DNA from 3 places in the Methylobacterium sp. HMF5984 genome. Region 3 is predicted to be linked to each of the others. Evidence: predicted binding sites of a transcription regulator. Region 3 holds the regulator's gene; each other region holds the start of a gene.
The links. The regulator LexA, encoded in region 3, represses DNA repair genes until DNA is damaged. The targets are predictions, from matches to a motif close to TGTTCNNNNTGTGTTCNG.
Positions count from the first base shown of each region.

Region 1: the regulator LexA is predicted to act here: its motif matches at 1,469-1,486, upstream of dinB (DNA polymerase IV).
Region 2: the regulator LexA is predicted to act here: its motif matches at 3,090-3,107, upstream of ACFZ8E_RS18110 (PA0069 family radical SAM protein).

Region 1 is NZ_JBJFLN010000001.1:2,947,700-2,957,679, forward strand. Features, by position in the region: gene pdhA (pyruvate dehydrogenase (acetyl-transferring) E1 component subunit alpha) at 1-831, opposite strand, end outside; gene ACFZ8E_RS14280 (septum formation initiator family protein) at 1,040-1,351, opposite strand; gene dinB (DNA polymerase IV) at 1,573-2,613, shown strand; gene ACFZ8E_RS14290 (SDR family oxidoreductase) at 2,728-3,606, shown strand; gene ACFZ8E_RS14295 (hypothetical protein) at 3,703-4,002, shown strand; gene ACFZ8E_RS14300 (iron-containing alcohol dehydrogenase) at 4,043-5,206, opposite strand; gene ACFZ8E_RS14305 (LysR family transcriptional regulator) at 5,376-6,284, opposite strand; gene ACFZ8E_RS14310 (CoA-acylating methylmalonate-semialdehyde dehydrogenase) at 6,440-7,936, shown strand; gene ACFZ8E_RS14315 (acyl-CoA dehydrogenase family protein) at 7,994-9,136, shown strand; gene ACFZ8E_RS14320 (enoyl-CoA hydratase/isomerase family protein) at 9,136-9,980, shown strand, end outside.
Region 2 is NZ_JBJFLN010000001.1:3,732,602-3,742,581, forward strand. Features, by position in the region: gene ACFZ8E_RS18095 (UDP-2,3-diacylglucosamine diphosphatase) at 1-20, shown strand, start outside; gene ACFZ8E_RS18100 (glycosyltransferase family 4 protein) at 17-1,087, shown strand; partial or broken gene ACFZ8E_RS18105 (ribonuclease HII) at 1,127-1,747, shown strand; gene ACFZ8E_RS18110 (PA0069 family radical SAM protein) at 1,941-3,053, opposite strand; gene ACFZ8E_RS18115 (hypothetical protein) at 3,229-3,747, shown strand; gene moaB (molybdenum cofactor biosynthesis protein B) at 3,751-4,305, opposite strand; gene selD (selenide, water dikinase SelD) at 4,486-5,535, shown strand; gene ACFZ8E_RS18130 (glycosyltransferase) at 5,621-7,798, shown strand; gene ACFZ8E_RS18135 (glycosyltransferase) at 7,798-8,898, shown strand; gene ACFZ8E_RS18140 (GumC family protein) at 9,161-9,980, shown strand, end outside.
Region 3 is NZ_JBJFLN010000001.1:4,605,111-4,615,090, reverse strand. Features, by position in the region: gene lpxB (lipid-A-disaccharide synthase) at 1-534, shown strand, start outside; gene gltA (citrate synthase) at 749-2,038, opposite strand; gene gltX (glutamate--tRNA ligase) at 2,247-3,674, opposite strand; gene ACFZ8E_RS22280 (ComEC/Rec2 family competence protein) at 3,924-6,269, shown strand; gene lexA (transcriptional repressor LexA) at 6,263-7,003, opposite strand; gene ACFZ8E_RS22270 (NAD(P)-dependent oxidoreductase) at 7,175-8,113, opposite strand; gene ACFZ8E_RS22265 (response regulator) at 8,411-8,794, shown strand; gene ACFZ8E_RS22260 (protein phosphatase CheZ) at 8,833-9,357, shown strand; gene ACFZ8E_RS22255 (creatininase family protein) at 9,424-9,980, shown strand, end outside.

The DNA of each region.
Region 1 (9,980 bases), 1.7 Mb from region 3:
GTCGGACATCGAGTGGCCGCGATAGCGGTAGGTCTGCATCTCGAGGATGTAGGGCCCCTCCCCGGTGCGGGCATGCGCGATCGCCCGGCCCGCCGCCTCGCGGACCGTGCGCACGTCCATGCCGTCGACCTGCTCGCCGGGGATGCCGAACGAGATGCCGCGGCGGGAGAAGTCCGTCTGCGCCGAGGCGCGGGCGACCGAGGTGCCCATGGCGTAGCGGTTGTTCTCGATCACGTAGACCACGGGCAGCTTCCACAGCTGCGCCATGTTGAAGCTCTCGTAGACCTGGCCCTGGTTGGCCGCGCCGTCGCCCATGTAGGTCAGGCTGACCTTGCCGTTCTTGCGGTAGGCGTCGGCGAAGCCGAGGCCGGTGCCGAGCGAGACCTGCGCGCCGACGATGCCGTGCCCGCCGAAGAACTGCTTCTCACGGCTGAACATGTGCATCGAGCCGCCCTTGCCGCGGCTGTAGCCGCCGCGGCGGCCGGTGAGCTCGGCCATCACCCCCTTCGGGTCCATGCCGCAGGCGAGCATGTGGCCGTGGTCGCGGTAGCCGGTGATGACCTGGTCGCCGTCGACCGAGGCCATCTGCATGCCGATGACGACCGCCTCCTGGCCGATGTAGAGGTGGCAGAACCCGCCGATCAGGCCCATTCCGTAGAGTTGCCCCGCCTTCTCCTCGAAGCGGCGGATCAGCAGCATCTGGTGGTAGGCGTGGAGGTCTTCCTCGCGGGTGAATTGCGGCGCGTTCGGTGCGGGCTGGTGCTCGGCCGCCACGGCCTCCGGCGTCTCCGCGGCAGGGTTGGGCTGCCCCGCATCTTTCGCGGCATCCATCGGCGTGCTCCCGTGCTGGCGTCTGTTCCCGCCCGGTTTAGGACACGCGCTCCGGGAATGCGAGGGCCGACGCTCTGACAGGTGTTTGTGGTTGTCATACCCGATCCGCATGCCCGATCCGCACGCCCGATCGGCATGATCCCCTCGGGACGGCGGATGCGGGCCGCGTTCAAGCCGGGACGCGCGCGGGACTGGAGGCGGTGCCCGCTCACGGGTCGATGACGACCACGTCGTTGGCGTGCACCCGGCCGAGGACGACCCGGGCGCGCTCCTCCAGCAGGTCGCGGTCGATCTGCTCGCTGCGCAGCAGCGCGACGCGGTGCTCCCAGGTCGCCCGCTCGGCCTTGGCCGCCGCGAGCTCCCGGGTGAGCCCGAAGGCCTGGATCTTGAGGGCGCGCTTGGCCTCCAGGCCCCGGTTGCCGTTCTCGGCCTGGTACACGAAGTAGCCGACCACCAGCCCGGACAGGGTCCAGAGGCTGAGAGGCAAAACGACCATTCTGACGCGGCGACGGACGACCATGGCGCGACCATCGTCCGGGTCGGTTAACAAAGCCTTTGCCGCGGCCGCCGATCGTGCGCTCGGCGGTGGACGGCGGCGCCCGGATGGGTTGAACCGCGCCCCGCGGCGATGGACAGTCGGAACAAAGATCGAACATCGAGGCGGCCGCCCTGCGGTGCGGCGGTCTCGCGGAACGGGACAGCGCAGTGACCGCCCCGGTGCGGAAAGTCATCCACATCGACATGGACGCGTTCTACGCCTCCGTCGAGCAGCGCGACGACCCGGCCCTGCGCGGCCGGCCGGTCGCGGTCGGCGGCTCGCGCGAGCGCGGCGTGGTGGCCGCCGCGAGCTACGAGGCGCGGGCCTTCGGGGTGCGCTCGGCGATGCCCTCGGTGACGGCGCGCCGGCTCTGCCCGGACCTGGTGTTCGTGCGCCCGCGCTTCGAGGTCTACCGCGGCATCTCGGAGGAGATCCGGACGGTGTTCTCCGAGCACACGCCGGTGATCGAGCCGCTCTCCCTCGACGAGGCCTACCTCGACGTCACCGAGAACCTGCAGGGCCTGCCGACCGCCACCGCCGTCGCCCGGGCGATCCGCACCACGATCCGCGCGCGCACCGGACTCGTCGCCTCGGCCGGCGTCTCGTACAACAAGTTCCTCGCCAAGGTCGCCTCGGACTACCGCAAGCCCGACGCGCTGTTCGTGATCACCCCCGAGATGGGCCCGGCCTTCGTCGAGGACCTCGCCATCGGCCGCTTCCACGGCATCGGCCCGGTGACGGAGGCGAAGATGCGCCGCCTCGGCATCCATACCGGCCGCGACCTCAAGGCCCGCTCGCTGGAGGATCTGGCCGCCATCCTCGGCAGCGCCGCCCCCTACTATCACGGGGTGGCCCGCGGCATCGACGAGCGCCCGGTGCGGGCGCACCGCATCCGCAAGTCGATCGGTGCCGAGAACACCTTCTCCGACGACAGCGCCGACCTCGAAATCCTCGCCGAGCGCCTCGCGCCGATCCTCGACAAGGTCGCGGCGGCCTGCGCCGCCAAGGGGCTGCGCGGCCGGACCGTGACGCTGAAGGTGAAGTTCTCCGACTTCGCGCAGGTCACGCGGGCGCGCTCCCTGGCGGCCCCCGTCGGCGACCGCGCCAGCCTGGAGGCGATCAGCCTGGGCCTGCTGCGCGACCTCCGCCCGCTCCGGCGCAGCGTGCGGCTGCTCGGCGTCTCGCTCTCGGCCCTCGACCACGGCGACGCCGCGGAACCGCTGCAGCTCGGCCTGGCGATCTGAGGCGTCGCCGCGATCGTTCGATCGGGATCGCCGGCGCCGCGGTCATCGGGTCGCGCCTGCGTCCGCGGCGCCGCGCCCTATCTCGATGGGAAGCGACACCGGGAGCAGCCAACCATGACCGACGATCCCCGCGAGGCCGGAGCCCGGCCCCCCTTCCCCGGCGACCAGCAGCAGGAGCGGCCGGGATTGTCGTCGCGGATGACCCCCGCCCCCGATCACGGCGAGCACAGCTACGTCGGCAAGGGGCTGCTGACGGATCAGGTCGCGCTGATCACCGGCGGCGATTCCGGGATCGGCCGCGCGGTGGCGATCGCCTACGCCCGCGAGGGCGCCGACGTGGCGATCTCCTACCTGCCGGTCGAGCAGTCCGATGCCGAGGAGACGGCGCGCTGGGTCGAGCGGGCCGGGCGCCGCGTCCTGCTGCTGCCGGGAGACCTGCGCGAGGAGGCCCATTGCCGCGACCTCGTCGCCCGCACGGTGGCCGCGTTCGGGCGCCTCGACGTGCTGGTCAACAACGCGGCCGCGCAGACGATCAACGAAGGGCTCGACGACGTGACGGCGGAGGACCTCGAGGGCTCGTTCCGCGCCAACGTCTTCGCGATGTACTACCTCGCCCAGGCGGCGGTGCCGCACATGAAGCCGGGCTCGGCGATCGTGAACTCGACGAGCCAGCAGGCCAAGGTCGCCGACAAGACGATGCTGATCTACGCCGCCACCAAGGGCGCGATCGCGAGCCTGACGATCGGGCTGTCGAACCTGCTGGCGCCGAAGGGCATCCGGGTGAACTGCGTCGCGCCCGGCCCCGTGTGGACCCCGATCCAGCCGATCGTGAAGAGCCCCGAGCAGATCGAGCAGCTCGGGGCCGACACGCCCCTCGGCCGCGCCGGGCAGCCGGCCGAGCTCGCCCCGGCCTACGTGCTGCTGGCGTCCCGCGAGGGCAGCTACATGTCCGGCGCCCTGGTGCCCGTCACCGGCGGCACGCCGATGTACTGACGCACGAGGCGCGGCGATCCGGAACGGAGCGCCGCGCCTGCGATTGACGGCGGAACCCCCGCGGGGCCGGACCGCCCCGCCATCGGAGCCAGATCCATGTCGAAGATCATCGCCGCCACGTTCGAGACCCGCCGCGACGCCGAGATGGCGGTCGAGCACCTCGTCCAGGAGCACAAGATCGACCGCAAGGCCGTGACCATCGCGCCGGTCTCGGACGAGAACAGCGCCGGCACCGAGACCGCGGGCGCCGACATCGAGGACGGCCGCGTCGAGAAGACCCACACCGACGGCGAGCCGAAGCTCGCCGGGCGCCTCAAGGTCTCGGCCGAGGTCGAGCCGGCGCTCGCGGACAAGGTCGAGTCCTCGTTCGCGACCTACGGCGGCCAGGCCGCCTGAGCCGGCAGCCGCCCGCATCCCGCTGCCCCGCCCGTCCCGCTCAGGCGGCCCAGACCTGGCGGTACAGCATCGCGATCGCCTCCGCGTCCGGCACCACCGGGTTGTTGCCGGGCGAGCCCGAGGCCAGGGCCTGCGCCGCCATGGTCGGGATCAGGCCGTTCCACCGGGCCTCGTCGATGCCGTAGTCGCCGGGCGTCGGCACCTGCAGGTCGTCGTTGAGGTTCTGCAGCTCGGCGATCAGGCGGGAGACCGCGTTGCGCTCGTCGTCGCCCTCCCGCGCCACGCCCATCGCCCGGGCGCAGGCGGCGTAGCGCCCGGGCGCGCCCGGCGCCGAGAAGGCGGTGACGGCCGGCAGCAGCATCGCGTTCGAAAGCCCGTGCGGCACGTGGAAATGCGCGCCGATCGGCCGGCTCATCCCGTGGACGAGGGCCACCGAGCTGTTCGAGAAGGCGATGCCTGCTTGCGTCGCGCCGAACATCATCGCCTCCCGCGCAGCCCGGTCGCCCGGATCGGTCCAGACCCGGCGCAGATTCGGCGCGATCGCCCGCATCGCGGCGAGCGCGAACCCGTCCGAGAACGGGTTGGATTTCCGCGAGATGTAGGCCTCGATCGCGTGGGTCAGCGCGTCGATCCCGGTATCGGCGGTGAGCCGCGCGGGCTTGCTCAGGGTCAGCTCGTAATCGACCAGCGCCGCCACCGGCAGGTAGGCGAGGCCGGCGCACAGCATCTTCTCGTCGGTGGCCCCGTCGGTGACGATGGTGAAGCGCGTCGCCTCCGAGCCGGTGCCGGCGGTGGTGGGGATCGCCAGGATCGGCAGGCCGGGCGCGTCCTGGCTGTGGGGCGCCTTGTAGTCGCGCATGTGGCCGCCGTGGCGGGCCAGCACCGCGACGGCCTTGGCCGTGTCCATCGGGCTGCCGCCGCCGAAGCCGACGACGCAATCGTGGTCGCCGGCCTTGAGCGCGGCCAAAGCCGCCTCCACCGAGGCCACGGTCGGGTCCGGCACGGTCTGCGAGAACAGCCCGGCCCGGATGCCGGCCGCCGCCAGGCGCTCGACGAGCCGCCCCGCCCGGCCGCTGTCGGCGAGGTAGGGATCGGTGACGACGAACGGCCGGGACAGCCCGAGCTGCCCCAGCACCTCCGGCAGCAGCCCGCACGCACCGGCTCCGATCCGCATCAGCCGCGGCAGGGCGATGGCGCTGATCATGGCGTTGGATCCGTCTTTCCAAAGGGACGCGCCGAGGGGACGCGCGCGAATGAACGCAGAATACGAAAGGCAGGCTAGCGGCTGCGCGGGCGCGAGGACAAGCCCGGTCGGCGCCCGTCGCGCGACATCCGGCGCGCAGTATTCTGCCTGAGCTTGCCGGTGCGACGCACTATCCCGCCCGCGAGAACAGCGCCTGCGCCGCCTCGACCGCGCCGACGATGAAGGCCGCCACCTCGCGGATGTGGGCGGACTTCCGGTGGTCCTCGTGGATGTGCATGTGGAAGGCCCGCGTCAGCGACAGCGCGTCCGGCAGCACCGGCACGAGGCCGGGATGGGCGGCCGCGATGAAGGCCGGCACGATGCACAGGCCGGCACCGGCGAGCGTGGCGTGCACCTGGGCGAGCAGGTTCGTCGAGCGCAGCCGCGCGCTGGCGCCCGGCCCGATCACGTTGAGGTAGTTGAGCTCCCGCGCAAACAGCATGTCCTCGATGTAGCTGACGAACGGGTGCCGCCCGAGGTCGGCCGCCGTCCGGATCGGCTCGGCCGCGTCGAGGTAGGCCTTCGACCCGTAGACGAAGAGCCGGTAGTCGGTGAGCCGACGTGTCACCACCCGCGCCTGCTGCGGCGCCGACAGGCTGACGACGATGTCCGCCTCGCGCTTCGATAGGCTGAAGATCCGCGCGGTCGCCATGATCTCGATCTCGAGCCCGGGATGGGCCTCGGTCAGGCGGTGCATCCGCGGCGCGAGGAACACGCTGCCGAACCCGTCCGGCGCGCCGATCCGCACCGTGCCCGCGACGCTCCGCCCGGTGCCGCCGGCCGCCGAGCCCGAGACGAAGGCGCTCTCCATCGCCTCCGCCGTCCCGAGCAGCGACTCGCCGGCCTCGGTCAGCGCGTAGCCGAGGTTGCTCTTGTGGAAGAGCCGGCGGTCGAGCCCCTCCTCCAGGGCCAGGATGCGCCGGGCCACGGTGGTGTGCTCGGTGCCGGTCTGCGCCGCCGCGGCCGTCAGCGTGCCGGTGCGGGCGACGGCGAGGAAGAAGCGCAGGTCGTCCCAGTTGCGGGTCTTCTTGAGGCTCACGGGCTGGGTCCGACGGGGATAGCGCTGTGCATCGATGCACACCGGCTGCGAGCAGGTCCAGCTTTATCGCCCGATCGGCGCTGCTATGGTCCGCTCAAAATCGGCCGGCCTTCGGGCCGGCCGGACCTGAGGAAACGAGCACAGGAGAGGCGCACATGCGCACGATCGGGCATTTCATCGGCGGCAAGACCGTCGCGGGCACCAGCGGCCGCTTCGCCGACGTGTTCCTTCCCTCGACCGGCGAGGTCCAGGCCCGCGTCGCCCTGGCGAGCCGCGCCGAGCTTCGCGCGGCGGTCGAGAACGCCCGCGACGCGCAAGCCGCCTGGGCCGCGACCAACCCGCAGAAGCGCGCCCGCGTGATGATGCGCTTCCTCGAGCTGATCCGCGGCGAGACGGATTCACTCGCCGAGCTGCTGGCCTCCGAGCACGGCAAGACCGTGCCCGACGCCAAGGGCGACATCCAGCGCGGCGTCGAGGTGGTGGAGTTCGCCTGCGGCATCCCGCACCTGCTGAAGGGCGAGTTCACGGAAGGCGCCGGCCCCGGCATCGACGTCTACTCCCTGCGCCAGCCGCTGGGCGTGGTCGCCGGCATCACGCCGTTCAACTTCCCCGCGATGATCCCGCTCTGGAAATGCGCCCCGGCCATCGCCTGCGGCAACGCCTTCATCCTCAAGCCGTCCGAGCGCGACCCCGGCGTGCCGATGCGCATCGCCGAGATCTTCCTGGAGGCCGGCCTGCCGCCGGGCATCCTCAACGTCGTCAACGGCGACAAGGAGGCGGTCGACGCGATCCTCGACGACGCGGACATCAAGGCGGTGGGCTTCGTCGGCTCCTCGCAGATCGCCGAGTACATCTACGTCCGCTCCGCGCAGACGGGGAAGCGCGCCCAGTGCTTCGGCGGCGCCAAGAACCACATGATCATCATGCCCGACGCCGACATGGGCCAGGCCGTCGACGCGCTGATCGGCGCCGGCTACGGCTCGGCCGGCGAGCGCTGCATGGCGATCTCGGTCGCCGTCCCCGTCGGCGAGGGCACCGCCGACCGGCTGATGGAGCGCTTGGTGCCGCGGGTGGAGAGCCTCAAGATCGGCCCCTCGCACGACGGCTCGGCCGATTACGGCCCGATGGTCACCGCCGAGGCGGTGGCGCGGGTGAAGGGCTACATCGAGACCGGCCTCCAGGAGGGCGCCGAGCTCGCCGTCGACGGCCGCGGCTTCACCCTGCAGGGCTACGAGAACGGCTTCTACATGGGCGGCTGCCTGTTCGACCGCGTCACCGCCGACATGACGATCTACAAGGAGGAGATCTTCGGCCCGGTCCTCTCGGTCGTGCGGGCCAAGGACTACGAGGAGGCGCTGGCGCTGCCCTCCACCCACCAATACGGCAACGGCGTCGCGATCTTCACCCAGGACGGCGACGCGGCGCGCGACTTCACCGCCCGGGTCAACGTCGGCATGGTCGGCGTCAACGTGCCGATCCCGGTGCCGATCGCCTACCACACCTTCGGCGGCTGGAAGCGCTCGGGCTTCGGCGACCTGAACCAGCACGGGCCCGACGCGATCCGCTTCTACACCAAGACCAAGACCGTGACGCAGCGCTGGCCCTCGGGCATCAAGAGCGGCGCGGAGTTCTCGATCCCGACGATGCGGTGAACCGACCCTCCCCCCTCTGCGGGGGAGGGAGAACCGTCCAGCCAAGGACTTGATGCCATGCGCTTCGGGCTCGACGAGGATCAGGTCGCCATCCGGGAGATGGCCCAGAACTTCGCGCGCGAGCACATCGCGCCGCACGCCCTCGACTGGGACGCGCGCAAGCACTTCCCCGTCGAGACCCTTCGCGCGGCGGCAGCTCTCGGCATGGCCGCGATCACCATCCGCGAGGATGTCGGCGGATCGGCCCTGAGCCGCGTCGACGCCAGCCTGATCTTCGAGGCTCTGGGCGAAGGCTGCCCGACGGTGGCGGCCTTCCTCTCGATCCACAACCTGTCCTCCTGGATCATCGACGCCTTCGGCAGCGAGGCGCAGCGCCGGCGCTGGCTTCCGTCGCTGACGCGGATGGACAGGATCGCCAGCTATTGCCTGACCGAGGCCGGCTCGGGCTCGGATGCCGCGGCGCTCCGAACCCGCGCGGTCCGCGACGGCGACGCCTACGTGCTGACCGGTGAGAAGCAGTTCATCTCGGGCGCCGGCGCCAGCGACCTCTACCTCGTCATGGCCCGGACCGGAGGCGAGGGCGCGAAGGGCGTCTCGGCGATCGTCGTCGAGAAGGGCACGCCCGGCCTCTCCTTCGGCGCCGACGAGCGCAAGATGGGCTGGAACGCCCAGCCGACCCGCGCGGTGCGCTTCGACCAGTGCCGGGTGCCCGTCGAGAACCGGCTGGGCGACGAGGGCGACGGCTTCCGCTACGCCATGGCCGGGCTCGACGGCGGCCGCCTCAACATCGCCGCCTGCGCGCTGGGCGGCGCGCAATCGGCCCTCGACCGGACGCTCGCGTACATGGGCGACCGCCGCGCCTTCGGCCAGAAGCTCTCGGACTTCCAGGCGCTGCAGTTCCGGCTGGCCGACATGGCGACCGAGCTCGAGGTCGCCCGCGCGTTCCTGCGCCACGCGGCCGCCGCCCTCGACGCCAGGGCGCCGGAGGCGACCAAGCTCTGCGCCATGGCCAAGCGCCACGTGACGGACGCCGCGTTCCACGTCGCCAACGAGGCGCTGCAGCTCCACGGCGGCTACGGGTATCTCGCCGAGTACGGCATCGAGAAGATCGTCCGGGATCTGCGCGTCCACCAGATCCTGGAGGGCACCAACGAGATCATGCGGGTGATCATCGCCCGCGCGCTGCTCGGGGGGCGCTGATGCCCGACATCCTCGTCGAGCGCGTCGGCACGCTCGGGCGCATCCGCCTGAACCGGCCGAAGGCCTTGAACGCGCTGACCCACGGCATGGTCGGCGCGATCGATGCCGCCCTCGATCTTTTCGCCGCCGACGAAGGCGTCGCCGCGATCCTGCTCACCGGCGAGGGCGAGCGCGGCCTGTGCGCCGGCGGCGACCTGCGCTCGCTCTACGAGAGCGCGGGTTCAAGCTCCGCCGAGAACTTCTGGCGCGACGAGTATCGCCTCGATGCTCGGATCGCGCATTACGAAAAACCGTTCGTGGCGATCCTGGACGGGATCACCATGGGCGGCGGCGTCGGGCTGTCGGGCCATGCCGGCCACCGCGTCGTCACCGGGCGCTCCCGCATCGCCATGCCGGAGACCGGCATCGGCTACCTGCCCGACGTCGGCGGCACCTGGCTGCTGCCGCGCGCGCCCGGCGAGACCGGGACCTATCTCGGGCTGACCGGCGAGCCCATGGGCGCGGCCGACGCGATCTTCGCGGGGTTCGCCGACGCCTGCGTGCCCGCAGCGACGCTGCCCGCCCTGATCGATGCGCTCGCCGCCCTCGCCCCGGAGGCCGGCCACGCCACCGTCCGGGCGGCGATCGACGCGCGCGCCGTCACGCCGGGGCCGGCCCCGCTCGCCGCGGCGCAAGCCGTCATCGACCGCTGCTTCGCGCACGATCGCGTCGAGGACATCCTGGCCGCGCTCGCCGCCGAAGGCTCCGAATTCGCCGGGCGGACCCGCGCGACGCTGCTGGAGAAGTCGCCGTCGAGCCTCGTGCTGACGCTGCGCCTGCTGCGTCTCGGCCGCGCGGCGACGAC
Region 2 (9,980 bases), 870 kb from region 3:
ACCGCCGGGCGGTCGCGTGAGGCTGCTGGTCGCGACCGATGCCTGGGCGCCGCAGGTCAACGGCGTGGTGCGCTCGCTCGAGCGCATGGCCGAGGCCGCCCCCGCCCACGGCTTCGAGCCGTTCTTCGTGACCCCGCGCGACTTCCGCTCGCTGCCGATGCCGGGCTATCCCGAGATCCGGCTGGCGCTGGCGGGCGCGCGCGGCATCGCCGCCGCCTGGGCGCGGATCGAGCCGACCCACGTCCACATCGCCACCGAGGGCACGATCGGCCACGCGGTGCGGCGGCTCTGCCGCGCGAAGGGCCGCCCCTTCACCACGAGCTACCACACGCGGTTTCCCGAATATCTCGCCGCCCGGGCGCCGATCCCCGAGGCGTGGAGCTACGCTTGGCTGCGGCGCTTTCACCGGGCGGCCAGCGGCACCATGGTCAGCACCGCCTCGCTCGAGCGCGAGCTCGCCGGCCGCGGCTTCCGCAACCTGATGCGCTGGACGCGGGGCGTCGACACCGACCTGTTCCGCCCGGCCGATCCTTCCGCGGAGGTTCCCCCTGCGCTCGCGGGGCTGCCGCGCCCGATCTTTCTCTTCGTCGGCCGCGTCGCGGTCGAGAAGAACGTCGCCGCCTTCCTCAGTCTCGACCTGCCGGGCAGCAAGGTGGTGATCGGCGACGGGCCCGACCGCGCCCGGCTCGCGGCCGCCCACCCGCAGGCCCGCTTCCTCGGCACCCGCACCGGCGCGGAGCTGTCCGCGCTCTACGCGGCGAGCGACGTGTTCGTGTTCCCGAGCCTCACCGACACCTTCGGCATCGTGCTGCTCGAGGCGATGGCCTGCGGCCTGCCCGTGGCGGCCTACCCGGTCACCGGTCCCCTCGACGTGGTCGCCGGGACCGGGGCCGGGGTGCTCGACGCCGACCTGCGCGCGGCATGCCTCGCCGCCCTCGCCGTTCCGCGCGGGCGATGCCGCGCGGAGGCCCTCCGCCGGACCTGGGCCGAGAGCGCCCGCCAGTTCTTCGGCAACATCGAGAGCGCCCACGCCCAGGCGGCCGATCTGCGCGTGCCGGCCGGCGTCGAGGCGGCCCTGCTTGGCTGATGAGGTGACGGGTTGAGAGGGTGACGGGCCGGCCAAGGAATGCGATGGGTCGCCGCCCCTTCGGACCCGACCCGCCCCGTGCCCCCCTTCGATCCCGCCTGCGCCGCCGACTACCCCGCCGTCATCGGCTGCGATGAGGTCGGGCGCGGCGCCCTGTGCGGCCCGGTGGTCGTCGCGGCGGTGTGGTTCGATCCGACCGCGATCCCGCCGGACCTGCTCGCCCGCCTCGACGACAGCAAGCGGGTCAAGGAACCGCTGCGCGAGATCCTGACGCCGCTGATCCGCGCGCAGGGCCGCGTCGCGGTCGCGGCGGGATCCCGGGCATTGATCGACCGGGTCAACGTCCGCGTCGCCACCCTCGACGCGATGCGCCGGGCGGTGCTGCGGCTCGCCCTCGATGCGCCGGTGCTGGTCGACGGGCGGGACGCGGTTCCCGGCCTGCCGCAGCCCTGCCGTGCGGTCGTCGGCGGCGACCGCGCGGTGCCGCAGATCGCCGCCGCCTCGATCGTCGCCAAGACGTTTCGCGATGCGCTGATGCGGGTGCTGGCCCGGCGCCACCCGCATTACGGCTGGGATCGCAATGTCGGCTACGGCGCCCCGGTGCACCTCGCCGGCCTCAGGACCCACGGCCGCACCCCGCATCACCGGCTGAGTTTCAAGCGGGCGTACGGCGATGGCGGCAGCAGGACGGGTGTCGCAGATGGGGATCGCCGCGCGCCTTTCCCTCCCCCGCAGAGGGGGGAGGGAGAACGCGCCGCGTTCGTTCGCAAGGTGTCTGAGATCGTCCGTCGACGCAAAAAATCACGCCGTCCTGCCGCCGCGGAGCATTGCTCGATCGCCGCCTTCGCCCCCGTCACAGCAGCGAGAACTGCTCGCCGGGCTTGGCGAAGGCCGAGGCGTCGAGGGTGATGCGGGTCTGCGCATAGCCGAGACGCGCCTTGGCCAGCCGCATCCGCGTCGCGATCAGGTCGGCGTAGGCGCCCTCCCCGGTCATCCGCTTGCCGAACGTGGCGTCGTATTCGCGGCCGCCGCGGGCCTGCTCGACCAGGGAGAACACGTGGCGCTGCCGCCCGGGATAGTGCTCGGCGAACCAGTCGGCGACGAGGTCCTTCAGCTCGTGCGGCAGGCGCAGCAGCACGTGGTTCGCCTCCCGCGCGCCGCAGGCGCGGGCCTCCGTCAGGATCGCCTCGATCTCGTGGTCGTTGAGCGAGGGGATGATCGGCGCGACGATCACCATCACCGGCACGCCGGCTCGGCTGAGCGCCCGGATCGCCTCCAGGCGCTTGCGCGGATGCGGCGCGCGCGGCTCCATCTTCCGGGCGAGCACCGGATCGAGGGTCGTCACCGACATCGCCACCTTCACGAGGTTCCGCTCCGCCATCCCGGCCAGGATGTCGATGTCGCGGGTGACGAGGTTCGACTTCGTCACGATGCCGACGGGATGGCGCAGGCGGGCCAGCACCTCGAGGATCTCCCGGGTGATGCGGTGCTCGCGCTCGATCGGCTGATACGGGTCGGTCGCCGTTCCGAGAGCGATGGTCCGCGGCGCGTAGCCCGGCGCCGACAGCTCCCGCTCGAGCAGGCGCGAGGCGTCCGGCTTGGCGAAGAGCTTCGTCTCGAAGTCGAGCCCGGGCGACAGGCCGGCATAGGCGTGGTTCGGCCGGGCGAAGCAGTAGACGCAGCCGTGCTCGCAGCCGCGATAGGGGTTGATCGAGCGGTCGAACGAGATGTCGGGCGAGGTGTTGCGGGAGATGATCCCGCTCGCCCCCTCCAGCGTCACCTCGGTTCGTCTGGCCGGTGCGGGCTCGTCCGCCGGCCAGCCGTCGTCGGCGGCCTCGCGGCGGATCGCCTCGAAGCGCCCGCCCGGGTTGGCGGTGGCGCCCCGGCCGCGCAGCGTTTCCGACGTCGCGGCGAGCCGACGTCTTGGCGTGGATTCAGCGCCGAGCGGAGGACGGGGTGTGGACATCGAACTGGCAGCACCCCGGCGGAAGCGTGTTTCACATGGAACATAACAGGAACAAGGTCGACCGTATACGCCTCGATTTTAGGCAGTTTCTCGGGCTTTGTGGCTGTGGTGCAACGCTGGGTCGCCGCGTCGAGCCGGCCTGCCCGCGCCCGGCGAAAATACGGTATGCGCGGCCATGATCTCCGCCCTGGTTCATGTCGCCGACCCCGGCGACGCCGATGCGATCGACCGTCTGGCCGACACCCTGGGCGCCCTCGTCGGAGGCGTGGCCGCCGGGCTCGTAGGCGACGCCGTGATCGTCGCCGCCGCGATGGGCGAGGCGGTCGACACGATCGCCGACGCGACCGGCGCGACCCTGGTGGTGCCGCCGCGCGGATCGGACCGGTGGTTCGCCGGCGCGGCGGTCGCGCGCCGCGACTGGGTGCTGTGCCTGGAGGCGGGCGACGTGCCCGGCGACGGCTGGATCCGCACCCTCGACCGCTTCGTCGGCACAGCGCCGGCCGACGCCCTGGGGCGATTGTCCCGCCCGCATGCCGGGCTGGCGACGCGGCTGGCCATTCGGGCCGAGGCGCTGCTCGGCGCGGGTGCGGCGCGGCCCGGCGACCTCGTCCGCCGCGATCGCCTCACCGAGATCGGAACCTTCGCCCCGCGGCTGGTGCCGCGGCGCCTGATCGCGCGGATCGACCGGATGTGATCCTCAGGCCGTGAGCGAGGCGCCCCGCCGCAGGTGCTCGTCCAGGCGCGGCATGATCTCGACGAAGTTGCAGGGGCGGTGCCGGTAGTCGAGCTGGCTGACCAGGATCCCGTCCCAGGCGTCGCGGCAGGCACCCGGCGAGCCCGGCAGCACGAAGACGTAGGTGGCGTTGGCGACTCCGGCCGTCGCCCGCGACTGCAGCGTCGAGGTGCCGATCTTGTCGTAGGAGATGCGGTGGAACACCGCCGAGAAGCCGTCCATCCGCTTCTCGAACAGCGGCTCCAACGCCTCGGGCGTGACGTCGCGGCCGGTGAAGCCGGTGCCGCCGGTGGTGATCACCACGTCGATTCCGGGATCACGCGTCCAGCTCTCGACCGTCCCGCGGATCGCCGTCGCCTCGTCCGGCACGATCGCGCGCGCCGCGAGCCTGTGGCCGGCCTCGGTCAGCCGCTGCACCAGGGTGTCGCCGGAGCGGTCGTCCTCCGGCCGGCGCGTGTCCGAGACGGTCAGCACCGCGATCGACAGGGGGACGAAGCTGCGGGCGGGCGTATCGGGCATCGGGCCGTCTCCGGGTTGAACGACCGGAATATGGGCGCCCGCCCGCGATTGTCCCATCCTTCCCGGCGTGCGGCGTGCGGCGTGCGGCGTGCGGCGCGCGGGCCGAGGCGCGCCGAACCCGCGATCCATGGTATCGGCACCGACCAGCGACCCCTGTCCGTTCGAACGCGCGGTGCCCTCATGGATGCGACCCCCGTCCGCCTCACCAGCCTCGCCCACGGCGGCGGCTGCGGCTGCAAGCTCGACCCGGCGATCCTACGGTCGCTGCTCGCCGACCAGCCGATCGCCGGCCCGTTCGAGCGCCTGCTCGTCGGCAACGAGACCGCTGACGACGCCGCGGTCTGGGCGCTCGACGACGGCACCTGCGTCATCGCCACCACCGACTTCTTCACGCCGATGGTCGACGACCCGCGCGATTTCGGCCGGATCGCCGCCACCAACGCGATCTCCGACGTCTACGCGATGGGCGGCCGCCCGATCATGGCGCTGGCCATCCTCGGGATGCCGGTCGGCAAGATCGCGCCCGAGATCGTCGCCGAGATCCTGAAGGGCGGCGCGGCGACCTGCGCCGAGGCCGGCATCCCGATCGCTGGCGGGCACTCGATCGACACGCCGGAGCCGATCTACGGCCTGGCGGTGATCGGCACCTGCCGCCGCGAGGACGTGCGCCGCAACGCCGACGCGCGGGTCGGCGACGCGCTGATCCTGACCAAACCCCTCGGCGTCGGCGTCTATTCCGCCGCGATCAAGCGCGACGCCCTGCCGGAGGGCGGCTACGCCGCGTTCGTCGCGACGACGACGCTACTGAACAAGGTCGGCACCGAGCTGGCCGCCGACCCGGACGTGCACGCCATCACCGACGTCACCGGCTTCGGCCTGCTCGGGCACGGCCTCGAGTTTGCGCGCGGCGCCGGCTGCCGCCTCGTGATCGACTGGCCGTCCGTGCCGCTGCTGCCCTCGGCCGAAACGCTCGCCCGGGGCAACTTCGTCACCGGCGCGTCCCACCGCAACTGGACCGCGTTCGGCGGCGAGGTCGCGCTGGAGGACGGCTTCCCCGAATGGGCGCGGCACCTGCTTACCGATCCGCAGACCTCGGGCGGCCTGCTCGTCGCCTGCGCCCCCGAGCGCGCAGACGCGATCCTCGCCCGCATCCGCGCCGCCGGGCATCCGGCGGCGGCGATCGTCGGGCGGGCGGAGGCGGGCGCGGCGGGAATTCGCGTCGCCGGCTGATCCCAGGGCCGGAAGGCGATCGAAACCAATCCTCCGGCATCATCGCGGCCCCGCGATGCGTCGCGCAGAGCCGCCCGCCCCCGTCGTGACCGACGTTCCCTACGACCCGGATCTCGAAACCGTCCACGGCGTCGCGGATTGGCCCTATGGCCGATCCGCCTTCGCGCTCGCGCGCCCGGACACCTTGCCGGACGGACGCCCGTGGCCGCGGCTGCACGTGCTCACCGTCGCCTCCGGCGACGCGCCGCGTCTGGCGGACAGCATCGCCTCGGTCGCCCGGCAGGACTACCCGGAATGCCGGCACGACGTCGTGCCGCCGGGATTGACGTCGCCCGCCGCGATCCTCGCCGACGACGGGGTCGACTTCGTCCTGGTCCTGCGGGCGGGCGATCTCCTGGCGCCCGGCGCGCTCGCCGCCCTCGTTCTCGACGCGGTCCTCTCGGGGGCGGATGCGGTGGCGGGGCTTCGGGTGCTGTTCGACGACGCGGTGACCGGCCTCGACCTGCCCTCGTCGGCGGGGGATGACGCCGCGCCGGACGCCGTCTTCACCGGCGGCGAAGTTCTCTGGCGGCGTGCCGCGCTCGGCATGCTGGGCAGCTTCGATCCGGTCGACGCCGAGTGGACCGCACGCGCCTGGTCGGCAGCCGTGCGGACGGAGGCCGGCGTCACCCGCATCGGCCGGCCCGTCCTGCTGCAGCGCGAGCGGACGATTCACACAACGGATTCAAGTCCATCCGCGTCTTCCCCTCCCCCCTCTGCGGGGGAGGGTGGGCCTCGCGTCAGCGAGGGTCGAGAGAGGGGAGCGCCGTATCCGGCACCGTCGCGCCCCTCTCCCCCCCTGCTCCGCAGGGTACCTTCCCCCGCCAAATGGGGAGGGAAGAGTGGTGCCGCTTCCCTCTCGATCGCCTCGCTCACCGGCACGGGGCATGCCGGCGGTGCCGGGATCGCGCATCGGCGCATCGGCGAGGCGCTGCGGCTCGCCGGGCACCGCGTCGCGGAGTTCGTGCTTGCCGACGAATCGCCGCCGGCCGCGGCGGAATGGACCGATGCGTTTCCCGTCGCCGAAGCCGCGATCCGCGCCGGCGACCACGACCTCGTGCTCGCCGGAAACCTGCACGGCGCCACCCGGAGCCTCGCCATCGCCGGGCGCCTCGCTGCCGAGCGGCCCGTCGCGCTCGTCCTGCACGACCTGTTCCCGCTGACCGGCCGCTGCGCCCACCCCCGCGGCTGTGCCCGGATCGAGACCGTCGGCTGCGACGCCGCCTGCCCGACGCCGGACGAGTATCCGCAGCTCGGCCGGCATCGCATCGCCGGCGCGCAGGCCGGCAAGCGTGCGGTGCTCGCCCGGCGGGACGGTCCGATCCTGCTCGCCAACTCGGCCTGGACGGCCTCGCGCGCCCGGGCGCTCGCGCCGCCGGCCGCCGTGGTCGCGCCCCTGGCGCTGGCCTTTCCGACGAGCGTCTTCCGGCCCCGCGATCGTTCGGCCCTGCGCCGCAGCCTCGGGCTTCCCGCCGACGACCTGCTGATCCTGGTCTCGGCGGTGGTGCTCGACGGACCGGACAAGAACGTCGGCGATCTCGCCGACGCCCTGCGCCGCGTCGCCGGTCCCGGCGTCGGCTTCGTCGCGATCGGCCGGCTCGACCATCCCGCGCGCCTCGCCCTGCCGAACCTGTTCGCGCCCGGGCTGATCGCCGACGAGGCGCACCTGGCCGCCTGGTACGGCGCCTGCGACCTGCACGTCACGGCGAGCCGGCTCGAGACGCTGGGGCAGACGCCGATCGAGGCCGGCCTGTGCGGAACGCCGACGCTGGCCTATCGCACCGCCGGCCTGACCAGCTCGGTGATCGACGGCGTCTCCGGGCGGCTCGTCCCGGTCGAGCCCGGCGCGCTGGGCGATGCCCTCGTCGAGCTCGTCGCCGATCGGCCGGCGCTCGCCCGGCTCGGCGCCTTCGCACGGATCGCCCTGGAAAGCCGGTTCAGCCCGGCTTCCTGCGCGAGCTCGCTCGACCGGGTGTTTCGCGAGCGCGGCCTGCTGCCGCCGGACGGGGGCCGCCTGCGCTTCGCGCCGGCGCTGCTCGGCCATTTCCCGTTCGCCGCGATCCCGGCTGCGGCCGCGACCGGCCTCGTCGCCGCGCCGTCCAACCCGCTCGTCCGCGGGCTGCGCCGCGCCAAGCAGCGCCTGCTCGGGCGCCGCCTGCCGCCCTGGGCGCGGCGCGGCCTGTATTGGGCCGTCCGGCTTCGATCGCTCGGCGGAGCCCGGTGATGCGCGGCCCGATCTACCTCGACCAGACCCATGTCCGCGGCCACGTCACCGGCATCGAGCGGGTGGCGCTCGACCAGTTCACGCCGGCGATGCTCGGCGGCGCGGTCCGGCCCCTGCGCAGCCGCAGCATCCCGGGGATGATCCTCGCGCAGCAGCTCGGCCTGCCGCTTCGCGCGGCGCGGGAGCCCGAGGCGCAGTTCGTGATGGCCGGCTTTCCCCCCGGCCCGCTGATGGCGCCGTTCGCGGAGCGCTGCATCCTCTGCGTCTACGACACCTTCCTCCTCGACCGGCCGGAGGATCTCGCCTGGAAGAGCCGGCTCTACATGGCGCCGGCGTTCCGCTACGCGATGCGCTGGGGTCGGCGCTTCCTGGTGATCTCGCGCAAGACCGGCGCGGATTTGCGCCGTCACTGCGCCGACGACGCCCTCGTCGCCCTGCTGCGGCCGGCGGTGCGCGACGTGTTCGGCCTCGACGGGCTCCCAGGCCCCGCCGCCTATCGGCCCGAGGCGCCGCTGCGCATGCTGGCGATCGGCACGATCGAGCCGCGCAAGGATTACCCGGCGGCGATCGCGCTCGCGGCGGCTCTGAACCGCGCCGGCGTGCCGGCCGAGCTGCACATCGTCGGCCGCCTCGGCTGGGGCCGGCACGCCTTCCTCGACGATCCGCCGCCCTTCCTCACCTGGCACGGCTACGTCGGCGACGATGCGCTGCGCACGCTCGCCGCCAGCGCCCACCTTCTGCTTTCGACTTCGAAGGCCGAAGGCCTCGGCCTGCCCCTGCTCGAGATTCAGCATGGCGGCCTGCCGGTGGTCGCCCCCGACGACGCGGTGTTCCGCGAGGTGCTCGGCGAATCCGGCCTGTTCCTCCGCCCGGGCGATCCCGAGGGCGCCGCTTCGGCGCTGATCCAGGCCGTCCGGTCCGGCCGCTTGGCGGAAGCCGCGGCCGACGCGCGGGCAAACGTCGCACGATGGAATCGCTTGGCCGCGCGCGACGCGGAGGCGTTCCGCGGCTACCTCGCCGAGGGCGTGTCGGCCTACGGGCCAGACAACCTCGTCGCGCCCGATGGGGTCGCGCCCGATCCGGTTATCCCCAAGCGGTGAGGCGGACTACGTATTGAACGTCGCGCCGGCGGATCGTTAAGCATGCCACGCTGTCTCGTCTTGAAGAGACGCTGTTCGCCCCCGTTTCCAAGGCATTGGGAAAGATTTTGCGGCAACCAGAGAGCGCAACCTGCGGTCCGCAAATTGCGGAGACGTCATCGAACACCGCCATCGCCGGGCGCTTCCGGTTCAAGGTGGCACGGGAACGCTCCGAAACGGGATCGTTCCTGGAAACCGTCGGGCAGGTGAGGGACAGAGACCGATGTTCGATTTCTCGACCCCCGTCCGCGGCGAGCCCGTGGAGGTGACGCTGCCGCCGCGCTTCTCCGATCGGGCCGACCCGGGCACGATCCTCCGCCGCCTGTGGCGCGGAGCGAGCTTCATCGTGCTGGGCGGCCTGTTCATGGTTGCCGCCGCCGTCGCGCTGCTCGGGCTGCTGACCCCGGTCTACACCTCTAGCATCCAGATCCTGGTCGATCCCTCCGATCTCCGCGTCGTCGACAACGACGTCAGCGCCCGCACGCCTCAGGCCGACAGCGGCGTGTCGCTCGCCGAGAGCCAGACCAAGGTGATCCAGTCGGACAACGTCCTGCGGCGCACGGTCGAGAAGCTCGACCTCGATCGCGACGACGAGTTCGCCAAGCCCGAGTCCGACAACCCGACGATCGTCTGGCTGCGCACGGCGCTCGGCATGCTGCCGCCGCCCGGCAGCCGCGACCCGGTCAACGTCGCCGTCGACACCCTGCAGACCAAGCTGACCGTGCGCCGGGCCGAGCGCACCTTCGTGATCGACGTGCTGGTGCAGTCGCGCGATCCGGAGAAGGCGGCAAAGATCGCCAACGCCATCGGCGACGCCTACTTCGCCGAGGAGGCCAGCGCCCGCACCGAGGCCGCTCGCCGCGCCTCGGACGCCCTCAACGGCCGCCTGTCGAGTCTGCGCCGCGACGTCGAGCTCGCCGAGGGCAAGCTCCTGAAGTACCGCGAGGACAACAACCTCGTCGCGTCGAGCGGTCGCCTGCTGACCGACCAGCAGCTCGGCGACCTCAACCAGCAGCTCGTCACGGCCCAGATCAAGACCGCGG
Region 3 (9,980 bases):
CCGGTCTTCGGCCGCACCCTGGCGCGCATGGCGCGGGACGTCGGGCCGATCGAGGCGGTGCTGCCGGCGGTCACCCGTCATCGCGCCTTGATCGAGCGCATGGCCAAGGCCTGGAGCGCCCCCGTGCGCATCGTCGCGGGCGAGGCCGAGAAGTACGCCGCCTTCCGCCAGGCGCGGGCCGCGCTCGCCGCCTCCGGCACCGTGACGCTGGAGCTGGCGCTCGCCGGCGTGCCGATGGTGGTGGCCTACAAGGTCTCGCGGGTCGAGGAGGCGGTGGCCCGGCGCCTGATCCAGGTGCCGACGATCGTGCTGCCGAACCTGATCCTCGGCGAGAACGCGATGCCGGAATTCGTGCAGGCCGAGTGCACCGAGGATCGCCTCGCCACGGCGCTCGCCCCCCTGGTCACCGGCGGCGCCGCGCGGGACCGCCAGCTCGCGGCGCTGCAGCGCATCGACGGCCTGATGCGGCTGCCGGGCGACGAGGCCCCGAGCCGCAGCGCGGCGCGGGTGGTGCTGGCTGCGATCAGAACCTGAGGCTTCGGATCGTCGGGCTGCCGTCATTCCAGGGCGCCGCAGGCGAGGCCAGAATCCAGAGCCGCCGGCGATGCCTGCCGAAGGGCGGCCTGCGGTTCAGGATCCCGGGCTCTGCCTCGCAGCCCCGGAATGACGGGCGCGGGTTTTTGGCGACCGAGAGGCCCATCGCGCCGCCGGCAGATCCATCATCGGCCGACGGCGCTCAAAAGGCGCCTCAGCCGCGGTCGTTGATGCCGACGTAGTCGCGCTTGGTCGGGCCGACGTAGAGCTGGCGCGGGCGACCGATCTTCTGCGAGGGGTCCTCGATCATCTCGGCCCACTGCGCGATCCAGCCGACGGTGCGTGCCACCGCGAACAGCACCGTGAACATGTCGGTCGGGAAGCCCATCGCCTTGAGGGTGATGCCCGAGTAGAAATCGATGTTCGGGTAGAGCTTCTTCTCGATGAAGTACTCGTCCTTGAGCGCGATCTCCTCGAGCTTCATCGCGACCTCGAGCAGCGGGTCGTCGTGCTTGCCGAGCTCCTTCAGCACCTCGTGGGTGGTCTTCTGCATGATCCGCGCGCGCGGATCGTAGTTCTTGTAGACCCGGTGGCCGAAGCCCATCAGGCGGAAGGGATCGTTCTTGTCCTTGGCCTTGGCGACGTACTGGTCGACGCGGTCCGGCGTGCCGATCTCCATCAGCATCTTCAGCGCCGCCTCGTTGGCGCCGCCATGCGCCGGGCCCCACAGGCAGGCGACGCCGGCCGCGATGCAGGCGAACGGGTTCGCGCCGGAGGAGCCGGCGAGCCGCACCGTCGAGGTCGAGGCGTTCTGCTCGTGGTCGGCGTGCAGGATGAAGATCTTGTCCAGCGCTTTGGCGAAGATCGGGTTGATCTGGTACTCCTCGCACGGGACGGCATAGCACATCCGCAGAAAGTTCGAGGTGTAGTCGAGGTCGTTCTTCGGGTACACGAACGGCTGGCCGATCGAGTACTTGTAGGCCATCGCCGCCAGCGTCGGCATCTTGGCGATCATGCGCATCGACGCGATCATGCGCTGGCTCTCGTCCGTGATGTCGGTCGAGTCGTGGTAGAAGGCCGAGAGTGCGCCGACGGAGGCCACCATCACCGCCATCGGGTGGGCGTCGCGGCGGAAGCCGGTGAAGAACCGGTTCATCTGGTCGTGCACCATGGTGTGGCGCGTGACGCGGTAGTCGAAGTCGGCCTTCTGGCCCGGCGTCGGCAGCTCGCCGAACAGCATCAGGTAGCAGGTCTCGAGGAAGTCGCCCTGCTCGGCGAGCTGCTCGATCGGGTAGCCGCGATAGAGCAGAACGCCCTCGTCGCCGTCGATGTAGGTGATCTTCGATTCGCACGAGGCGGTCGAGGTGAAGCCCGGATCGAAGGTGAAGGCGCCGGTCTGGGCGTAGAGCTTGCCGATGTCGACGACGTCGGGGCCGATCGTGCCGCTCTTGACGGGCAGAGAGATCTGCTTGCCGTCCACGGTGATGGTGCTGGCTGCGCTCATGGAACGTGGACCCTTTCCTGGCAACGAATCGAAGCCGGCCCAGGCTGCGCTCCGCGCCGCCCGGGACCCGAAGTCACCGGCATTTTGCTGCAGGTGCTCACAAGCCCATCGGGTTAGCGGATCGGCCGAGCGCCAGCAACGGGGCGGATGACAACCACGTCGAGACGCCAAGCGAAAACCGGGCCGCGCGTGCGCTGCGGCGGCGGTCTCAACCCTTCGTGATGCCGTCGCCGAGACGGGCGAGGCTCTCCGCGCGTCCCAGCACCGCCATCACGTCGAACAGCGGCGGCGAGGTCGTGCGCCCGGTCAGCGCCGCGCGCAGCGGCTGGGCGACCTGCCCGAGCTTCAGGCCGGCGGTCTCCGCGAAGTGCCGCACGGCCGCTTCCGTCGCGGCGGCGTTCCAGTCGGGCAGGGCTTCCAGCGCCGGCAGGATCGCGGCGAGCCGCCCGCGCGCCTCGTCGGTGAGGAGGGCGGAAGCCTTCTCGTCCGGCACCAGCGGCCGCGCGGCGGTGAGATAGTAGGCGCTGTCGAGCAGCTCGATCAGGGTCTTGGCCCGCTCCTTCAGCCCCGGCATCGCCGCGACGAGCTTTTCGCGAAGGGCCGGCGCGAGCGGTGCCGAGAGGCCGCGCTCCGGGCCGACGTTCGGCAGGATGCGCTCGATCGCGTCGACGAGGTCGGCGTCCGCCGCGCCGCGGATGTAGAGGCCGTTGAGGTTCTCGAGCTTGGCGAAGTCGAACCGCGCCGGCGAGCGGCCGATCGCCTTCAGGTCGAAGGCCGCCACCATCTCCTCGGTCGAGAACACCTCCTGGTCGCCGTGGCTCCAGCCGAGGCGGACGAGGTAGTTGCGGAGCGCGGCCGGCAGGTAGCCGAGGTCGCGGTAGGCGTCGACGCCGAGCGCGCCGTGGCGCTTGGACAGCTTGGCCCCGTCCGCCCCGTGGATCAGCGGGATGTGCGCCATCCTCGGCACCTCCCATCCGAGCGCTGAGAAGATCTGGCTCTGGCGCGCGGCGTTGGTGAGGTGGTCGTCGCCGCGGATCACCTGGGTGACGCCCATGTCGTGGTCGTCGACGACGACGGCGAGCATGTAGGTCGGGTTGCCGTCCGAGCGCAGCAGCACGAGGTCGTCGAGATCGCGGTTGGCCCAGGTGACGCGGCCCTGCACCGCGTCGTCGACGATCGTTTCGCCCTCGCTCGGGGCGCGCAGCCGGATCACCGGCTTTACCCCGGCCGGTGCCTCGGACGGGTCGCGGTCGCGCCAGCGCCCGTCGTAGCGCAGCGGCTTGCCCGCCGCCCGGGCCTGCTCGCGCATCTGCGTCAGCTCCTCCGGCGTGGCGTAGCAGCGATAGGCGTTGCCCGAGGCGAGCAGGCTCTCGGCGACCTCGCGATGGCGCTCGGCGCGGGCGTACTGGAACACCACGTCGCCGTCCCAATCGAGCCCGAGCCAGCTCATCCCGTCGAGGATCGCGTCGATCGCCCCTTGCGTCGAGCGCTCGCGGTCGGTGTCCTCGATGCGCAGCAGCATCCGGCCGCCCATCCGGCGGGCGTAGAGCCAGTTGAACAGCGCCGTGCGGGCGCCCCCGATATGGAGGTAGCCCGTGGGCGAGGGCGCGAAGCGCGTGACGACGGGTGACGACATCGGACGATGGATCTTCTGGTGACGGGGCTGAAGGAGCACCCTGAACGCGGCCGCGGCACGGATCGGCCGATCCGGTTGCGCGCGTCTAGATCGCTCTGCGACGGAGGGAAAGGCGGTTCGTCGTCCCCGACGACGCACGGAAGCTGGGGACCTGCGCCCGGACCCGGCCCGGACGGCTCTAGCACGCCCTCGCGGATGCGTTAAGAATCGGGTCGGCGCAGCCGTTTCGCGCCGACCGGTGTGCCGATCATGGCGCGGGACATCGCACGATCGACGGGACGGGCCGTCGCCACGTCGGCATCAGGCCGCTTCCCGTCGCCCGCCGTGCTCGGGCCGGCCGTGCGCGGCTGGGTCGTCGGCGGGCTCGCGATCGAGGCCGAGCAGCGGCGGCTGTTTCCCTGGCTCGCGGTCGCCTTCGGCGCCGGCATCCTCGCGTTCTTCACCGCCACCGACGGCATGCCCTCGCTCTGGGCGCCCCTCGTCGCAGCCGGCGCCTGCGCCGCGACCCTGCCGTTCCTCGGTGCCCGGCCCGCGGCGCTGGCCGTCGCCCTCGGGCTGATGGCGGCGCTCCTCGGCTTCGCGGCGAGCGCCCTGCGGGTCGCGCAGGTGGCGGCGCCGGTGCTGACCCGCACCATCATCGCGCCGCTCGAAGGCCTGATCGAATCGCTGGAGGAGCGTGAGGAGGGCGCCCGCCTGGTGGTGCGGGTCGCGAGCCTCGGCACGATGGCCGCGGCCGAGCGGCCGGTCCGGGTGCGCGTCTCGTTCAAGAAGGCGCCGCCCCTGCGGCCGGGCGACTTCATCGCCGCCACCGCCCGCCTGCTGCCGCCCCCCGAGGCGGCCCGCCCCGGCGGCTACGATTTCGCCCGCGACGCCTACTTCCGCGGGATCGGCGCGGTCGGCTCGCTCCTCGGCAAGATCGCGGTGAAGCCGCCGCCCGAGCCGGTGCCGTGGTCGCTCCGGCTCGCGGCCGCCGTGGACGACGCTCGCAACGCGCTGACCCGCAGGATCACCGACGCCAACGGCGGTCAGGCGGGCGCCGTCGCCGCCGCCCTGGTGACCGGCAAGCGCGGGTTGATCGCGCTGGCCACCAACGACACGCTGCGGGCGGCGGGGATCTACCACGTGGTCTCGATCTCAGGGCTCCACATGGTGCTGGCCGCCGGGGTCGTGTTCTGGCTCGTCCGTGCCGGCCTCGCCCTGGTGCCGTTCCTGGCGCTGGCCTGGCCGATCAAGAAGATCGCCGCGGCGCTGGCGATGGTCGGGGTCACCGCCTACTGCGTCTTCTCCGGCTGGGACATCGCGGCCGAGCGTTCCCTCGTGATGACCCTGATCATGCTCGGGGCGATCCTGGTCGATCGCCCGGCGCTCAGCATGCGCAACCTCGCTCTCGCCGCGCTCATCGCGCTCTCGCACGAGCCGGAAGGCTTGCTCGGCCCGAGCTTCCAGATGTCGTTCGGGGCGGTGGCCGGCCTCATCGCCTGCGCCCGCCTGATCGATGGAGGGATGTTCCGCCGCGACGGGGCCGGGCGGATCGGCCGGCTGATCGCGCTGTCGCTGACGACGGTGGTCGGCACACTCGGCACGACGCTCGTGGCGCAGGTCGCGACCGCGCCCTTCGCCACCTACCACTTCCAGACCGTCCAACCCTACGGGCTGATCGGCAACGCGCTCACCCTGCCGCTGGTCTCGCTCGCGGTGATGCCGGCGGCGGTGCTGGGCATCGTCGCCTACCCGTTCGCCCTCGACCAGCCGGTCTGGTGGCTGATGGGACTGGCGGTGCGCGGCATGCTGACCATCTCCGGCTGGATCCAGGGGCTCGGGCGCGCCAACGTCGTGGTCCCGGCCTTCGGCACCGCCGCGCTCGGGTGCCTCGCCGCGGGGCTGCTGCTCGCGACGCTCCCGGTCTCGCGCCTTCGCTGGCTCGCCCTGCCGCCGGCGCTGCTCGGGCTCGGCCTAGCGACGATGCCGGCCCGCTACGACATCTACGTCGACCGCCAGGGCAGCGGGGCGGCGGTGCGCCGCGCCGACGGCAGCCTCGTCGCCCTCGGGCGCCCGTCGAACTTCGTGCTGGAGCAGTGGCTGAAGGCCGACGGCGACGGCAGGCCGGGCGCGCAGGCGACGGGCGGTCCCGCCTGCGATCGGATCGGATGCACGCTTCGGTTGGCCGACGGGCGCGCGGTGGCGCTTCTGAAGGATCGCCGCGGCTTCGCGCAGGATTGCGCCAAGGCCTCGGTGCTGATCACGGCGCTCGCCGCACCGCCGGGCTGCGCCGCCGCCCTCGTCATCGATCGCGCCTACCTCGCCAGCCACGGCGCCGTGGCGATCCGCGTCGAGCCGAATGGCTTCATTCTGGCCGACACGCATGAGCCGGGACGGACGCTGCCGTGGCGCCCCGCGATGGTCCGTCCCCCGCCCCAGGGAACGGATGACGAGGCAGCGGGCGGATCGTCGCCCGCGGCCGAGCCCAAGCCGAAGGACGTCCCGTTCCAGGGCATGGCCGCCCCGCCCCCCCGGGCGGAGGAGGCCGACCCGGCACCCGACGATCCGACCGCGGACGGCCCGAACCCGGAGATGCCGGGCGATACCCTTCAGTAACGGCGCACGAGGCTGACCAGGCGGCCCTGGATCTGCACCCGATCCGGCCCGAGCACGCGGGTCTCGTAGGCCGGGTTCGCCGCTTCGAGCGCGATCGACGAGCCGCGACGGCGCAGCCGCTTCAGCGTCGCCTCCTCGTCGTCGATCAGCGCCACGATGATGTCGCCGGTGTTGGCGGTGTCCTGCTTGCGGATGACCACGAGGTCGCCGTCGAGGATGCCCGCCTCGACCATCGAGTCGCCGCGGACCTCCAGGGCGTAGTGCTCGCCGCCGGCCAGGAAGTCCGGCGACATGGTGATCGCGTGGCTCTGGTTCTGGATCGCCGAGATCGGCGTGCCGGCCGCGATCCGGCCCATCACCGGGATCGACACCGCGCGACCGCTGTCGTCGACCATCTGCGTCGTGGAAGGCCGCGGCGGCACGGCCTTCGAGCGGCCGCCCTCGACCACGCTCGGGGTGAACCGGCGCGGCGCGGCGGGAGCTGCCGGCACCGGGGCGGGCGCGCTGGAGCGGCCGGCGCCGTCGGGCATGCGCAGCACCTCGATCGCCCGAGCCCGATTCGGAAGCCGGCGCAGGAAGCCGCGCTCCTCCAGGGCGGTGATCAGCCGGTGGATGCCGGATTTCGACTTGAGATCGAGGGCGTCCTTCATCTCGTCGAACGACGGCGGAACACCGTCCTCGCGCATCCGCTCGTCGATGAATCGCAGGAGATCCAGCTGTTTACGGGTCAGCATCGGCGCGGCTCGCAGGAATGCGCGGCCACACGAAGGTGGAGCCGCAGAAACAAAACACGAACACGTTAAACGTTCGTCAAGTGTTCCGCAAGGGTTCTCATCGGCCGATCCGACCGGTGCGTTGAATTTCGTCGCGCGCCGAGCCCCTTTTCGATCGCTGCGCTGCGGGGCTCAGCCCTCGAGGCTGCGGCGCACGGCGCGGGCGGTGACCGCCGAGACGCGCACGTTCGATTCCCGCGTCACGCCGGCGATGTGCGGGGTCAGGATGAGGTTCGGCACGTCGATCAGCGCCGCGCCGCCCGCGGCGTCCACGGGCTCCTGGGCGAACACGTCGAGCGCCGCCCCGCCGAGGTGCCCGGACCGAAGCGCCGCGGCGACCGCGGCCTCGTCCACGACGCCCCCGCGGGCGGCGTTGATCAGGATCGCGCCCGGCCGCATCCGGGCGATCGCCGCCGGCCCGATCATGTCGCGCGTCGCCTCGGTCAGCGGCACGTGCAGCGAGAGCACGTCGCTCGTTGCGACCAGCGCGTCGAGGGTCAGGCTCGCCACCGCGCCGTGCGCCGGGCGCCATGCGGCGTCGTCGGACGCGAGGTGCGGGTCGAAGGCGGCGACGCTCATGTCGAGGGCCGCCGCACGGCGGGCGGTCTCGCGGGCGATCGCGCCGAAGCCGACGAGGCCGAGGCGCTTGCCGGCGATCTCGCGTCCCATCAGCGCGTTGCGCGGCCACGCGCCCGCGGCGACCTGCGCGCTCGCGCCGTAGGCGCCGCGCAGCAGCAGCAACGCGGTGCCGATCACGTACTCGGCCACCGCGCCGTCGTTGGCGCCGGTCGCGGGATGGACGGCGATCCCGCGGGCGGCGCAGGCGGCCAGATCGATGTTGTCGAGCCCGACGCCGAGGCGGCCCACCACCCTGAGGTCGGGTGCCGCCGCGAGCAGGCCCGCGCGCACCTGCGTGCGGTTGCGGACGATCAGCCCGGACGCGCCCGCGAGCGCCGCGCGCAGGGCGTCCGGCCGGTCGACCAGGGTCGGATCGTAGAGCGTCTCGAACCCGGCGAGCTCCGCCGCGATCGCGGCCTCGTCCATGAACTCGCTGATGACGACCTTGCGCATGGGGCGGCGATCCTTCTCCGCGGCCGGGCCGGTGCCGGCGGGCTGCCCGCTCTGCCGCGGCGTCCGGGCGACGTCGCGGCTGGGGGCATCGTCATCACGCAGCCGAGCGCGTCGGTAAAGGCGGCCGCGCCGCCTATCCGAGTGGGTGCGCCGATCGCAGCGCGATTAACCGCTTCGCAATGCCGCCCGGCGTAAGGTCCCGGGCATGAGGTGCGACCAGCGACAGCGCCTCCCGACATTGCGTGACCGACGCCGACGGCGGAGCCGGCGATTCGGAGACACCGGAGCAGTTTGACCATGGCCCTCGATCTCAGCATGCCGATCCTGGTCGTCGACGACTACCAGACGATGGTTCGCATCATCCGCAACCTGCTCAAGCAGCTCGGCTTCGAGGAGGTCGACGACGCCTCCGACGGCACGGCCGCGCTGGCGCGCCTCAAGGGCCGCAAGTACGGCCTCGTGATCTCCGACTGGAACATGGAGCCGATGACCGGCTACGAGCTGCTTCGCCACGTCCGCGCCGACGAGGGCCTGCGCACCACGCCGTTCATCATGGTCACCGCCGAGTCGAAGACCGAGAACGTCATCGCCGCCAAGAAGGCCGGCGTGAACAACTACATCGTCAAGCCGTTCAACGCCGCGACCCTGAAGAGCAAGATCGAGGCGGTCTGCGGCGCCTGACCGACCTTTCGGGGCCGACACGCGGAGGAATGCTGACGATGGGTTTGCAAAGACCGCTCGGCGCGACGATCAACCCGGCGACCATGGTGTCCGAGTTGATCGAGATCGCGGACTACATCGCCCACGTGCGCGACGAGATCGCGGCCCTGCGCGCCAACGAGCTGACGCACGACCGCATCCCGATGGCGCACGAGGAGCTCGGCAACGTCCTCGCCGCGACCGCCGGCGCCACCAACACCATTATGGAGGCGGCCGAGTCGATGCTGGCGCTCCCGGACGGGCCGGAATACCGCGCCGCGGTCGAGAGCGGCATCGGCACGATCTTCGAGGCCTGCGCCTTCCAGGACATCACCGGCCAGCGCATCGGCAAGGTGGTCGCCGCCCTGCAGCAGTTCGAGCTGCGGCTCGCGCGCTTCGCCAGCGCGGTGCGGGCGCGGGACGCCGCCGGACAGGACCCGGCCGAGGCCGAGCGCAACGAGCGCGCCCAGCGCCTGCTCCTCAACGGCCCGCAGCCGAACGGCCCGGCGACGGCGCAGGACGACATCGACGCCCTGTTCGCCTGAACCTCGACGGGAAGGGGCCGGCTCCGCTACAGCGTTGCGCCTGACGTCGGGGCATCGGGGGACAGCATGGCGGCACGGCTCTGGTCCGACCTGACCGCGCGCGAGGTCTCCGGGCGCGGCATGGGCCGCACGGTCGCGGTGCTGCCGGTGGCCGCGATCGAGCAGCACGGCCCGCACCTGCCGCTCTGCACCGACGTGGCGATCATGGAGGGCTACCTCGCGCGCGCCCGCGCCCTGGTGCCGGCCGATCTCGACGTGCTGGTGCTGCCGGTGCAGTCGGTCGGCAAGTCCGACGAGCACGACGCCTTTCCCGGCACCCTCTCGCTCACCACCGCGACCGCGCTCGCCGCCTGGACCGAGATCGGCGCGGGCGTGCACCGGGCCGGCTGCAACCGGCTGGTGATCGTCACCTCGCACGGCGGCAACAGCGCGCTGATCGACCTCGTGGCCGGCGATCTGCGCGCCCGCTTCGGCATGGTCGCGGTGACGACCGCCTGGGCGCGGTTCGGCTATCCGGAGGGATGCTTTCCCGACGACGAGATCGTCCACGGCATCCATGCCGGCGGGATCGAGACGGCGCTGATGCTGGCGCTTCGGCCCGACCTGGTTCGGCGCGAGGCGAT